DNA from 3 places in the Pseudomonas sp. AB39(2026) genome. Region 2 is predicted to be linked to each of the others. Evidence: predicted binding sites of a transcription regulator. Region 2 holds the regulator's gene; each other region holds the start of a gene.
What was found. The regulator FliA, encoded in region 2, starts transcription of late flagellar genes. The targets are predictions, from matches to a motif close to CTAAAGTTTNNNNNNNNNNNGCCGNTAA.

Region 1 (4,481 bases), 1.7 Mb from region 2:
TGCCACCGACCTGGTACTGACTGTCACCCAGATGCTGCGTAAGCAAGGGGTGGTGGGGAAGTTTGTGGAGTTCTACGGAGACGGCCTGGCTGAACTGCCACTGGCCGACCGCGCGACCTTGGCCAATATGGCGCCGGAATACGGTGCCACCTGCGGGTTTTTCCCAGTGGATGACATCACCCTGGGCTACCTGCGGTTGTCTGGCCGCCCGGAAGAAACCGTGCAACTGGTGGAAGCCTATTCGAAGGCCCAAGGCCTGTGGCGCGAACCCGGCCAGGAGCCGGTGTTCAGCGCACAGTTGGGCCTGGACATGGGCGAGGTTGAGGCCAGCCTGGCCGGCCCGAAACGCCCCCAGGATCGCGTGCCTCTGGGCCAGGTCAGCCAGGCGTTCAATGACTTTATCGGCCTGCAGCTCAAGCCAGCGAAAAAAGAGGAAGGCCGCTTGGAAAACGAAGGCGGCGGTGGCGTAGCGGTGGGGAATGCCGACCAGGCCGGCGAGGCCACGTACAGCGATGGCACCGCCACCCATGCACTTAAGCACGGGGCTGTGGTCATTGCGGCGATCACTTCCTGCACCAACACCTCTAACCCTAGCGTCATGATGGCAGCCGGGCTGCTGGCCAAGAAAGCGGTGGAAAAGGGGCTGAACCGCAAGCCTTGGGTAAAAACTTCCCTGGCGCCCGGCTCCAAAGTGGTCACCGACTACTACAAGGCCGCTGGGCTGCTCTCTTACTTGGAACAATTGGGCTTCGACCTGGTGGGCTACGGCTGCACCACCTGCATTGGCAACTCCGGGCCATTGGACGCCCCTATCGAAGCGGCTATTCAGCAGGCCGACCTCACAGTGGCTTCTGTATTGTCTGGCAACCGTAACTTCGAAGGCCGCGTACATCCGTTGGTGAAAACCAACTGGCTGGCGTCACCCCCCCTGGTAGTGGCCTATGCCCTGGCTGGTAACGTGCGCATCGATATTGCCAGCGAGCCTTTGGGTACTACACCTGATGGAAAACCTGTTTTCCTGAAGGACATCTGGCCCAGCCAACGTGAAATTGCCGAAGCGGTCGCCAAGGTCGACACCGCCATGTTCCACAAGGAATACGCCGAGGTGTTCACCGGCGATGCCCAATGGCAGGCCATCGACGTGCCCCAGGCGGCGACCTATGTCTGGCAGAACGACTCTACCTATATCCAGCATCCACCGTTCTTCGAAGGGATTGCCGGCCCCCTTCCCGTGGTGGAAGACGTAAAGGGTGCTTATGCCCTGGCGGTGCTGGGAGACTCAGTCACCACAGACCATATCTCTCCGGCCGGCAACATCAAAGCCGATAGCCCGGCGGGCCGTTACCTGCGAGAAAAGGGCGTGGCACCCCAAGACTTCAACTCCTACGGTTCCCGCCGTGGCAACCACGAAGTGATGATGCGCGGCACGTTCGCCAATATCCGGATTCGCAACGAGATGCTGGGCGGCGAAGAAGGCGGCAATACGGTTCACATCCCAAGTGGTGAAAAACTGGCCATCTACGATGCGGCCATGCGCTACCAAACTGAGGGCAGCCCCTTGGTCATTTTGGCAGGCCAGGAGTACGGTACGGGCTCTAGCCGCGACTGGGCGGCCAAAGGCACCAACCTGCTAGGCGTCAAAGCCGTGATCGCGGAAAGCTTCGAACGTATCCACCGGTCCAACCTGGTCGGCATGGGCGTGCTGCCACTGCAGTTTACCGCCGGTGACACCCGGAAAAGCCTAGCGCTGACAGGCCGTGAGCGCTTCGACATTCTCGGCCTGACCAACGCCACCCTCACCCCTCACCTGCCGCTTACCCTGCGCATCACCCGCGACGGCGGCGAAACCCAAGATGTAAGGGTATTGTGCCGGATCGATACCCTTAATGAGGTGGAGTACTTCAAGGCCGGAGGGATTCTGCATTATGTGCTGCGGCAACTGATTGCCTGACTGTACAGGCGCCTGGCTCGCGGATTTTCATGCGCGCCAGGCGCTACCCGCATTGATTAACTGTTGAAACCTGGATCCGCTTTTCGTACATCCGGCCTAAACATTCCCCCGTTCCCGCCGACATGCTCACAAAGCCCCAAGCGGAACCTGCCAGCTCATGCGCAACAACCAGCCCGTCACCCAACGTGAACGTTCCTTCCCCGCCCAGCAGCGGTTGATCTCCACCACCGACACCAAAGGCATGATCAGTTATTGCAACGATGCCTTTGTGGACATCAGCGGCTATAGCCGTGACGAGCTGATCCGCGCGCCTCACAACCTAGTGCGCCACCCGGACGTGCCGTCGGCCGTGTTCGAGCACATGTGGTCCACCCTCAGGAAGGGCCGGCCGTGGATGGGCATCGTGAAGAACCGCTGCAAAAACGGCGACTTCTACTGGGTGAACGCTTACGTCACCCCTGTGCTGGAAAATGGCCAGGTGGTGGGCTATGAGTCTGTGCGGGTCAAGCCCACTGCCGAACAGGTCGGCCGTGCCCAGGCTTTGTACGCCCGGCTCAATGCCAGCAAGCCGGCAATCGCCGCCATAGACCGTTGGTTGCCCGTGGTACGGGACTGGCTGCCGTTCATTCTGGTCAGCCAGGTCGGTTTTCTGATCGGGCTGTGGCTGAACACGGGCTGGGGCTTCGCGGCCGCTGCAGCGCTTTCGGTACCGCTGGGGTTGCTGGGCCTGAGCTGGCAGCAGCGTGGCTTGAAGCGGCTGCTGAAACTGGCGGAACAAACCACCTCCGACCCTCTGATTGCGCAGATGTATACCGACAGCCGTGGTGTGCAGGGGCAGTTGGAAATGTCCATGCTCAGCCAGGAAGCCCGTTTGAAAACGTGCCTTACGCGGTTGCAGGATACCGCCGAGCACCTCAATGGCCAGGCCCGCCAGGCCGACCACTTGGCACACGAAAGCTCCGAAGGGCTGGACCGCCAGAAGGCCGAAACCGAACAGGTGGCCGCCGCCGTGAACGAAATGGCGGCCACCACTCAGGAGGTGGCCAGCCATGTGCAACGCACGGCCGATGCAACCCAACAGGCCAACCAATTGACCCGCCGGGGCCGCGACATTGCCGGTGAAACCCGCGAGGCCATCGAGCGGCTGTCGGCGTCCGTGGGTGAAACCGGGCAGACCGTGACGCGCCTGGCCAAGGACAGCGACGAGATTGGCGGCGTGGTGGACGTGATCAAGGGCATTGCGGACCAGACCAACCTGCTGGCCTTGAACGCCGCCATCGAAGCGGCCCGTGCAGGGGAAATGGGCCGGGGCTTTGCCGTGGTAGCCGATGAAGTACGCCAGCTGGCCCAGCGCACGGCGGAGTCCACTGGCCAGATCCACAGCCTGATCGCCAAATTGCAAAGCACCGCCAACGCGGCCGTGCAAACCATGGAAGCCGGCACCCGCCAGGCTCAGGAAGGGGTGGCTCGCGTGCTGGAAGCGGACCAGGCACTGGTAGGTATCAGCGAGGCGGTGGCCAACATCACCGACATGACCACCCAGATCGCGGCCGCTACCGAGGAACAAAGCTCCGTGGCCGAAGAGGTCAGCCGCAATATCACCACCATCGCCGAGCTGGCAGACCAGACCTCCGGCAAAGCCCAGAGCACGGCCTTGCTCAGCGAAGAACTGACCCAGACCGCAGCCAGCCAGTATTCGCTGGTGGAGCGGTTCAACCGGTAGCGCTGTTAACGGTTAATCTTTGCGGGGGCCCTATTCGCCCGCTACGCAGGCTCCTACAGTGCCTGCGTAGCGGGCGAACATGTTCAAAGAAACGCACACACCCGGTCAGCCGCTGCCTCCAAGTGCTGTTCGTGGGTGAACCCGGAGGCTTTCAGGGGCTTGAGGTCGTGGTCCGCTGCGGCCATCCAGTACACCTCCACGGCAGGCGCCAGGGTATAGCCCTCCACTGCCGTACGGTTGCCCAAGGCGTCCCGTTCGCCCTGGATAATCAGCGTGGGCACTTGCAGGTCTGCCAAGTGCTCGACCCGAGGTTTTTCGGGTTTGCCTGCGGCATAAAACGGGTAACCCAGGCACACCAAGGCATCAGCACCCAGTTCATTGGCCAGCAGGCTGGCCATGCGCCCGCCCATGGATTTGCCACCAATGGCCAGGCGCGCCGGCACCAGGGTACGGGCCAGGGCATACACTTCGCGCCACTTCTCCAGCAACCGGGCTTGGGGGTTAGGCGGCCGTTTGCGGCCGTCAAGCCGGCGCTGGGCCATGTAGGGGAATTCGAACCGCAGCACGTCCACGCCGCCCTTGGCCAGCAGGCCGGCCAGAGTCTCCATGAAGGGGCTGTCCATGGGCGCGCCTGCGCCGTGGGCCAGAATCAGGCAGGTACGCTCGTCTTCGCTGGCCTCGGTGGTCGCACCGTTCCATAACCAGCCATTGTCCTGTACACGTTCTTCCCACTCGTCCATCACGCCAGCTCCTGAGCCATAAAGCCCGACTGTGCACGAAGGCCGGGCAAAGCACCATGCCAGCGAG
Region 2 (4,481 bases):
GCTGGAGGAAGCCGGCGCCGCCCTTGACAGTGTGAAAACCACGAAAAATCGCATTGAGCAGGTTCGCGTCGTCGGGGCGGCTTTCCAGCTCCACCAACTGTTCGGACAACTGCTCCAGGATCTCGCCGGCCTCTACCAGGAAGTCCTGGAGGATCTCTTCATCGGCGCCGAAGCTCATACGGGTTGCTCCCTCAATTCTGTAAGTGGCATCCGGCCCGGATAGCGCAGTTCAGCGCCTGTTCGATGGTTCCGCCAAGCAGGGTTCAGAAACCCAGGCTGGACAGAAGATCATCCACATCGTCCTGACCGGATACGACGTCTTCACGCTTATCGGCATGAATCTGCGGACCTTCACCCTTGAAGGCATCTTTTTCGGATTTTTTTTCTGCAACCAGGCTGGCAGGGTCGTGCTCGATACCCGCAACACGCTCCACCTGGCTGGCCATGAGTACCAGCTTGAGCAGGTTCGCTTCCACGTCCGTTACCAGGGTGGTCACGCGCTTGATCACCTGGCCGGTAAGGTCCTGATAGTCCTGTGCCAGCAAGATGTCATTCAGGTGCGAAGACAGGGCCGCTGCATCGTTCTCACTGCGTACCAGGAAAGCGTCTACGCGCTTTACCAGGTCTCGGAACGCGTCAGCATCCACTTCACGGCGCATGAAGCGCTGCCAGTCCTCACGCAGTGCATGGGCATCTTCGGCGAAGCTATGCACCACGGGTGTGCTTTGCTCTACCAAGTCCATGGTGCGGTTGGCGGCGTTTTCCGTGAGCCGCACCACGTAGTCCAGCCGCTCGGTGGCATCCGTAATTTGGGACACCTCCTCGGCCTTGGGCGATCGAGGGTCGATCTGGAAATTGACAATGGCGCTGTGCAGCTCACGGGTGAGCTTGCCCACTTCCATGTACAGCCCGCGATCACGGGCTTGGTTGAGTTCGGAAATCAATTGCACCGCGTCGCCGAAGTGACCTTTTTCGAGGCTCTCCACCAACTGACGTGCATGGCTTTTCAGGGTGGACTCGAAGTCCCCCAAAGACGTATTACTGGACTCCATGACGCCCCCTGTGCGGCCTCAGCTGTTGACGCGCTCGAAGATTTTATCGATCTTTTCTTTCAGCACTTGTGCAGTGAAAGGCTTGACCACGTAACCGTTTACCCCGGCCTGGGCTGCCTCGATGATCTGCTCACGCTTGGCCTCGGCCGTCACCATCAACACAGGTAAGTGCTTGAGGCGGTCATCGGCCCGTACAGTGCGCAACAGCTCGATGCCGGTCATGCCAGGCATGTTCCAATCCGTTACCAGAAAGTCGAACGCTCCGCTTTGCAGCATGGGCAGCGCCGTGTTGCCATCGTCGGCTTCGGATGTGTTAGTAAACCCCAGGTCGCGCAACAGGTTCTTGATGATCCGCCTCATCGTCGAGAAATCGTCAACGATCAGGATTTTCATGTTCTTGTCCAAGTAGACCTCCAGCAGTCTCGAACGCGGCCTCTCCGGGCCGCGCGGTTCAATTCGTTAATACCTATACCTTCAGGACTGCTTCAACGTGCTCGCCATTCACCCAGACGGCTGCGCAAACGTGCTGCGCACTGGCTGTGCAACTGGCTTACACGTGACTCGCTGACCCCCAGCACTTCACCGATTTCCTTGAGGTTCAGCTCCTCGTCGTAATAAAGCGACAATACCAGCCGCTCCCGCTCCGGAAGGTTGGCGATGGCATCGGCCAGCGCGCCCTGGAAGCGTTCATCCTCCAGGCCACGGGCCGGTTCGCCACTGCCGCCGGCGCCGTCTTCATGCAAACCTTCGTGTTCGCCGTCCTGCAACAGGTCGTCGAAACTGAACAGGCGGCTACCCAGCGTATCGTTAAGCATCGAGTAATAATCCTCGAGCTTGATGTTGAGTTCGGCAGCAACCTCGTGATCTTTAGCCTCGCGGCCCGTTCTTGCTTCAATTTTTCGAATAGCGTCGGTCACGGTACGGGTATTGCGATGCACCGAGCGAGGCGCCCAGTCACCTTTTCGTACCTCGTCCAGCATGGCGCCGCGAATACGAATACCGGCATAGGTCTCGAAACTCGCCCCTTTGCTGGCATCGTATTTGTTGGCCACTTCAAGCAAGCCGATCATGCCTGCCTGGATCAGGTCTTCTACCTGAACACTGGCTGGCAAACGTGCCAGCAAGTGGTAGGCGATTCGCTTCACCAGCGGGGCGTACCGCTCGATCAGTTCATGCTGCTGCGATTGCCGAGAAGCATTGTTGTACATCCGGTATCCACTGGCGCTCATGAGACAGGCCCCGCACTGGTTTGCTGTACCAAACGTTCGACAAAGAACTCCAGGTGCCCCCGCGGGTTAGCGGGCAGCGGCCAGGTGTCGACTTTCTGAGCGATGGCCTTGAAGGCCAAGGCACATTTCGAGCGCGGGAATGCTTCATACACAGCCCGCTGTTTCTGGACGGCCTTGCGCACGGTTTCGTCATACGGCACCGCACCTACGTATTGGAGTGCCACATCAAGGAAACGGTCAGTGACCTTGGTGAGCTTGGCAAACAGGTTGCGCCCTTCCTGGGGGCTCTGGGCCATATTGGCCAATACCCGGAAGCGGTTCATACCGTAATCACGATTAAGCAACTTGATCAGGGCATACGCATCGGTGATGGACGTGGGCTCGTCGCAGACCACCAACAGCACTTCCTGGGCCGCGCGCACAAAGCTCACCACGGAATCGCCGATGCCTGCGGCCGTATCGATCACCAGCACATCCAGGTTGTCGCCAATTTCGCTAAAGGCCTGGATAAGGCCCGCGTGTTGGGCAGGAGTCAGGTGAACCATGGTCTGGGTACCCGACGCTGCCGGCACTATCCGAATGCCCCCTGGCCCCTGAAGAAGAACATCGCGCAATTCGCAGCGCCCTTCGATCACGTCGGCAAGCGTACGCTTGGGTGTAAGCCCCAACAGAACGTCTACGTTGGCCAGGCCAAGGTCGGCGTCCAGAAGCATGACCCGGCGGCCAAGCTCAGCCAACGCCAGAGAAAGGTTCACTGACACGTTTGTCTTGCCGACGCCACCTTTGCCGCCGGTCACCGCGATCACCTGTACGGGATGCATGCTGCCCATTCGTTCTTTACCTTGTCACTGAGACACTGGCTACACCATGGCACGCTGGCCCTGCAGGCCGATTGACGCTGCTCATGGTGGAGGTCGGTTTCAAGCTGGACAGCGAACCCCGAGGTTCGCTGGCGCGCAACCACTTGCGCATGCATTCATTCATATTCATTCACCTCAGCCCGCGCGCTTGCTGGGGCTGTGGTAGAGGTCAGCGAACATATCGGCCATGGCCTCTTCGCTGGGTTCCTCCTGCATCTGCACGCTGACCGCACGGCTGACCAACTGGTGCTTGCGGGGCAGGTGCACATCGTCTGGTATACGCGGGCCATCGGTCAGGTAAGCCACGGGCAGTTGATGACCAATGGCCAGGCTCAGCACTTCACCCAGGCTTGCCGTTTCATCCAGCTTGGTAAGGATACAACCTGCCAGGCCGCACCGCTTGTAACTGTGGTAAGCCGCAGTCAGTACCTGCTTCTGGCTGGTAGTAGCCAGCACAAGGTAATTGCGTGCGCGAATCCCACGCCCAGCCAAGCTTTCCAGCTGCAACTTGAGGGCCGGGTCACTGGCTTGCAGCCCTGCGGTATCAATCAGCACGACACGCTTGCGTAGTAGCGGCTCCAAGGCTTGCGCCAAGGACTGACCAGGGTCGACCTGAGTAACCGGCACATTGAGAATTCGGCCCAGGGTTTTAAGTTGTTCCTGGGCGCCAATACGAAAACTGTCCATGCTTACCAACGCAATGTTTTGCGCGCCGTATTTAAGCACATATCGGGCAGCGAGCTTGGCTAGCGTAGTGGTTTTGCCCATACCGGCAGGGCCGACCATGGCAATGACCCCGCCCTCTTCGAGCGGCTCCACTTCAGGCGTGGCGATCATGCGAGCTAAGTGGGCCAGCACCAGGCGCCAGGCCTGACGAGGGTCTTCCACGTCGCCAACCTGTTCCAGCAGGTCGCGGGCCAACGGGCCGGACAAACCGATGCGTTGCAATTTGCGCCACAAGGTGGCCTGGTCGGGCCGGCTGCCTTGAAGCTGCGTCCACGCCAATGAACCCAGCTGAACCTCCAGCAATTCACGCAGCCCGGACAGCTCGGAGCGCATGGAATCAAACAGGCGCTGGTCTACAGGCGCAGCCTCAGGCGCTACCGCTGGCGCATGTACACGAGGCGCTTCAGTCAGTGTGGGTTCGATCAGCGGCTCGGCAGCGGTCAAAGGCAGGCCAGCCACCAGCTGGCGGTTGACCACGCCATCGCCGTGGCTACGGGTGTCCAGCTCGGCTTGGGCCGATACAATGCGGGACTGGGTTTTTCGCAGTTCATCTTCCAGTGCCACATTAGGCACACGTGGGGCCAGTGCCGACAGCTTGTAATCCAGGGCTGCGG
Region 3 (4,481 bases), 510 kb from region 2:
CCCAATGCGCCCTGCCTTGTCCAGAGGGCCAGTGTGATGGTGAATGATGGTGCCAAACAGCTTGATCACTTCATCCCCAACCAAGTGACCGTGCTGGTCGTTGATGCGCTTGAAGTGATCGATGTCCAGCAAGGCCAAGGTGGCGTTGGCGTCTGACCCACGCAGGTGTGAGAAGGCGTCATCAAAGGCGCCACGCCAGGCACCCTGGTTCAACAACTGCGTGAGGCTGTCCTTGCGGCTGAAATCCTTGAACGCCCGCTTGTGCCGCGCCAACTGCTCGGCCAGCCGGTAAGCGGCATTACCGACGGCGAGAGGATACACGGCCAGCATGGGCAGGCAGGCATACACCTGCAGGGCTGTGGCCTCAGGGGAGAAACCAGGCCTGAGCACCGCGATAAAGACCCCCAACGATACGCCCAGTGTGGCCAGGCAAGGGCGTAATAACTTCGGGCCGCCTACGGCCATGCAGTTCATACTCAGCATGGACACCAGCAGGACGGTGGGCAGAGGGTTGAATTGCATCGCCGCGACCCACAGCCCGCCAAAGGCCGCTTCCATCATCATGTTGCGGCGCTCGACCAAGTAAGGCACAGCCACACGCCGGGCCAGCAAAAAGGCCACGTGAGGCCAGATAAACCCATGGAACACCAGCACCGCCCACACCCATGGCGCTGCAACTGCTGGCTGCAGCGCAGCACCCACAGCCCAAAAGCCGATGCCGGAGCCGATGAGGCGGGGCAGGTACATGCGCTTGGCGAACGAACCGGGTTTGGGTGGCATAGTGGGCTGGCATCGATGTCGGAGAAGATAAGGGTAGCGAAGGTTGGATGGCTATGTGCCATCTTTGTTCGGGTGCTCGCCATTCCGTCGACGGCTGGTACTAGGCTGTGTACGAAATGTTCTGACGCGAAGGTTAGGCAAGGCGAAAACAGCTGAGGAAGCGGAGTTTACTGGTTGTAAATGAGCATTCCGAAGCTGTTTTCAACGCAGCATCACCGAGTGTCAGGACTTTTCGTACATAGCCTAAGCAGGCCACGCATCCCTGCGCGGCAATTAGGCGAACTCAGGTCTTGAATCGCGCCACCATGCGGTCAAGGTCCAGTGCCAGTTGGGATAACTGGTTACTGGCCTCAAGGGTTTGCTGAGTGCCCGCGCCACTTTGTACGGCCAGGTCTCGGATGCTGACCAGGGCGCGGTCCACCTCACGGGCCACATGAGCTTGCTCTTCCGAGGCGGTAGCGATCTGATGATTGCGGTCATCAATCACTTGGACCGAGTCGGTAATGACCTGAAGCGACCGGCCGGCCTCATCAGCAGTGCGCTGGGTGTGATGGACTTCCTCGGTGCTGCTGCCCATGGAAGCCACAACCTGGGCGGTGCCCGCCTGGATCGACGAGATCATCTCGTCAATCTCTCGCGTGGAGGTCTGGGTGCGGTGGGCTAGCGCACGTACTTCATCGGCCACTACCGCAAAACCGCGCCCTTGTTCGCCCGCGCGGGCAGCCTCAATGGCAGCGTTCAACGCCAGCAGGTTGGTCTGTTCGGCGATCCCGCGGATAACGCTCAATACCTTGCTGATGTCCTGGGCCTGGGTGGCCAGCCCCTGCACTTGCCCGGAGGTGGTTTCCACTTTCGCCGTAAGGCTGCGCATGGCTTCAACGGTTTCCAGTACCTTGACATTGCCCGTGGCGGCGGCCTGGGTAGAATCTTTGGCGGCTTCGGAGGCGGAGGAGGCGTTGCGTGCTACCTCATCCACGGCAGCACTCATCTGGTTGACAGCGGTGGCAGCCTGTTCGATCTCTGAGTTCTGCTGCTGCAGGGTACGGTTGGCCGTTTGCGTAACGGCGTTCATATGGCTGGAGGCCTGGTTCAACTGCGCCGACGACCCTGCAATCTGCACAATGGTGGTACGCAGGTTGCCCTGCATCTGGTGTAGCGCTTGCATCAACTGGGCCGCTTCGTCAGAGCCTTTGGTGTCTACGGTGCCTGTGAGGTCGCCCTTGGCGATTTCCTGGGCCACGAGCAGGGACGCTTTGATAGGCCGAGTCACGCTGCGAATCAGCAGGGTGGACACCAATACGGTAAGGGCCAGAGCCACCAGCACCACGATGATCACCACCTGCACGCTGTGGTTGTAGACCGTCGCTGACGTGAGCCCGGCCTGCTGGGCCTTGAGGTTGTCCGCATCGCGCAGGGCGGTGAGTTTCTCCTGGTAGGCCTTGGCGTTTTCGGCTTGAGTGGTGTTGGCGAAGTTGACTGCCTGCGCGTGATCCGCAGCGTCCAGGCTTTCGATCTGGTCGAGGCCATTGAGGTAGCGGCCCATCAAGTTAGCCGCCTCGTTGAATTTGGCCAGGTCGTCCGGCGCTGTGACGAAATTGCTGCGGTAAACATCCGTTTCCTTGTTCATCTGCTGTTTGGCAGCGTTCAGGTTGCGCTGGGCCAAGGCACGGCCTTCCTCATCCTGGGTCGCCAGCAGGCGAATGCTTTCCAGGCGGGCATGGAGCAGCGAAATCTGCAAGTCATCGCCGACCTGAATGCTGGGCAGCAGGTCTTTTTCCAAGTGCTGCTCGCTCTGGCGAAGCTGCTCAAGTTGAACGTACGCAAATCCTCCCAAGGCAAACAGCAGCAGCGTGATCGCTGCGAAACACAGCGACGCCCGAGGCGCGATAGTCATGGAACGGAGATTCATAAGAAGGCCTAAGCGCCGGTCGGCGAGTGGTGGGAATGTATACCGCCTATCGGCTGGCGCAGTGCCAGCTTGAGCGCTTCGTTACACCATTGGTCGCCCTTTTTTTCGGCAGTTTAGGGAGAAACGCTTCAGCACACGGCAATATGTGAATCGGCACGCGGCTCTGTACCACCACAGAGCACGCCGGTAGCCGGGTCACGCAAGATGATCTGTCCCCGGCCGTAATCCACCGAGTCATGGGCCACCTGCACATCATGGCCCGCCTGCGCCAGTGCGAAGGCTAACGAGCGGGGCGCCGACTGCTCGATACCCACCTTCAGGCCGCCCAGCCATTGCCAGCGCGGCGCATCCAAGGCCGCTTGTGGGTTAAGGCCGAAGTCCACCAGGTTCATCACCATCTGCACATGGCCCTGGGGCTGCATGTACCCTCCCATGACGCCAAAGGGCCCCAGGGCGACGCCATCGCGGCTAAGGAACCCTGGAATGATGGTATGGAACGTCTGCTTGCCGGGCGCCAGGCAGTTGGCATGTTCGGGATCAAGGCTGAATTCGCTGCCGCGGTTTTGCAGGCCTATGCCCGTGCCTGGCACCACCACCCCGGACCCGAAGCCGTGGTAGGCACTCTGGATGAACGACACCATATTGCCTTCGCCGTCGGCCGTGGCCAGGTAGACCGTGCCGCTGGCATGGGGGTCGCCGTGCAAGGGCGGTTGGGCCTGCGTTGTGATGCGGGCACGGCAGTGGGCGCCATAGTCCGGCGTTAGCAGTGCAGCACTGGCCAGGCGCATGTGCTGGGGGTCGGTAATGTAATGCAACCCATCGGCATAGGCCATTTTCATGGCTTCAAGCTGATGATGCCACGTGGTGGGGCTGTCCCGCGTGTCGAAGCGCAGCCCCTGGAGCGTATTGAGCGCCATCAGTGCGATCAGCCCCTGGCCGCTGGGTGGGATTTCCCACACGTCCACGCCCCGGTAGTTGACCTTGATCGGGTCTACCCACTTGGGCCGGTAATGGGCCAGGTCCTCTGCGCTCAGGTAGCCGCCGGTGGTCTGGGCGTGGGCCACGATGCGCTGGGCCAGCTCGCCTCGATAGAAGCTCTCGCAGCCACTGCTGGCCAATGCCTTGAGGGTGCTGGCCTGGTCCGGGTTACAAAACAGTTCGCCGGCACAGGGCGCCCGGCCCTCTACAAGAAACGTATCAAACCAGTGCTCCAGCTCCGGTAGCGCAGCCCGCAGGGCCTGATACTCGGCCTGGGCGATACGCCACTGGTGCGCGACCACCGGGGATACGGGGTAGCCTTGCTCAGCCAAGGCAATGGCAGGGGCGAACAGTTCGGCAAACGGGCGCTTGCCAAAGCGACGGGAAAGCTCCGCCCAGGCCGCCGGGCAACCGGGGACGGTGACCGGCGCCCAGCCATGGACGGGCATGGTGGTGTGCCCAGCCTGCTTCATGACCTGCGGGGTGAGGGCCGCCGGGGCGTGCCCACTGGCGTCGAGGCCGTGCAACTGGTCCTTCACCCACACCAAGGCAAAGGCATCGCCGCCGATGGCGTTACCGGTAGGTTCTACCACGGTCAGGGCAATGGCGGTGGCAATGGCGGCGTCGATGGCATTGCCGCCATTGCGCAGGATGCTGATCCCGGCCTCAGCCGCCAGCGGCTGGGACGTGGCCACCATGCCGTTGCGGGCATACACGCATTGGCGCTGGGAGGCGTAGGGGTAGTGGTGGGCAGAAAAGGTCATCAGGCACGTCTCGTCAGGGCGCACTTACAGCACGCGGCTCAAGAATTCGC

Region 1: a site for FliA is predicted at 2,048-2,075, ahead of ACSAMW_RS20850 (methyl-accepting chemotaxis protein). Genes of this name have one in related genera too.
Region 3: a site for FliA is predicted at 2,736-2,763, ahead of ACSAMW_RS04250 (methyl-accepting chemotaxis protein). Genes of this name have one in related genera too.

Annotation. Positions count from the first base shown of each region.
Region 1 is NZ_CP195212.1:4,524,405-4,528,885, reverse strand. It holds gene acnA (aconitate hydratase AcnA) at 1-1,951, shown strand, start outside; gene ACSAMW_RS20850 (methyl-accepting chemotaxis protein) at 2,109-3,674, shown strand; gene ACSAMW_RS20845 (alpha/beta family hydrolase) at 3,758-4,414, opposite strand.
Region 2 is NZ_CP195212.1:1,485,736-1,490,216, forward strand. It holds gene ACSAMW_RS06490 (chemotaxis protein CheA) at 1-178, opposite strand, end outside; gene ACSAMW_RS06495 (protein phosphatase CheZ) at 264-1,052, opposite strand; gene ACSAMW_RS06500 (chemotaxis response regulator CheY) at 1,071-1,445, opposite strand; gene fliA (RNA polymerase sigma factor FliA) at 1,538-2,281, opposite strand; gene fleN (flagellar synthesis regulator FleN) at 2,278-3,111, opposite strand; gene flhF (flagellar biosynthesis GTPase FlhF) at 3,277-4,481, opposite strand, start outside.
Region 3 is NZ_CP195212.1:980,104-984,584, reverse strand. It holds gene ACSAMW_RS04255 (diguanylate cyclase) at 1-780, opposite strand, end outside; gene ACSAMW_RS04250 (methyl-accepting chemotaxis protein) at 1,064-2,689, opposite strand; gene ACSAMW_RS04245 (gamma-glutamyltransferase family protein) at 2,818-4,434, opposite strand; gene ACSAMW_RS04240 (amino acid ABC transporter ATP-binding protein) at 4,456-4,481, opposite strand, start outside.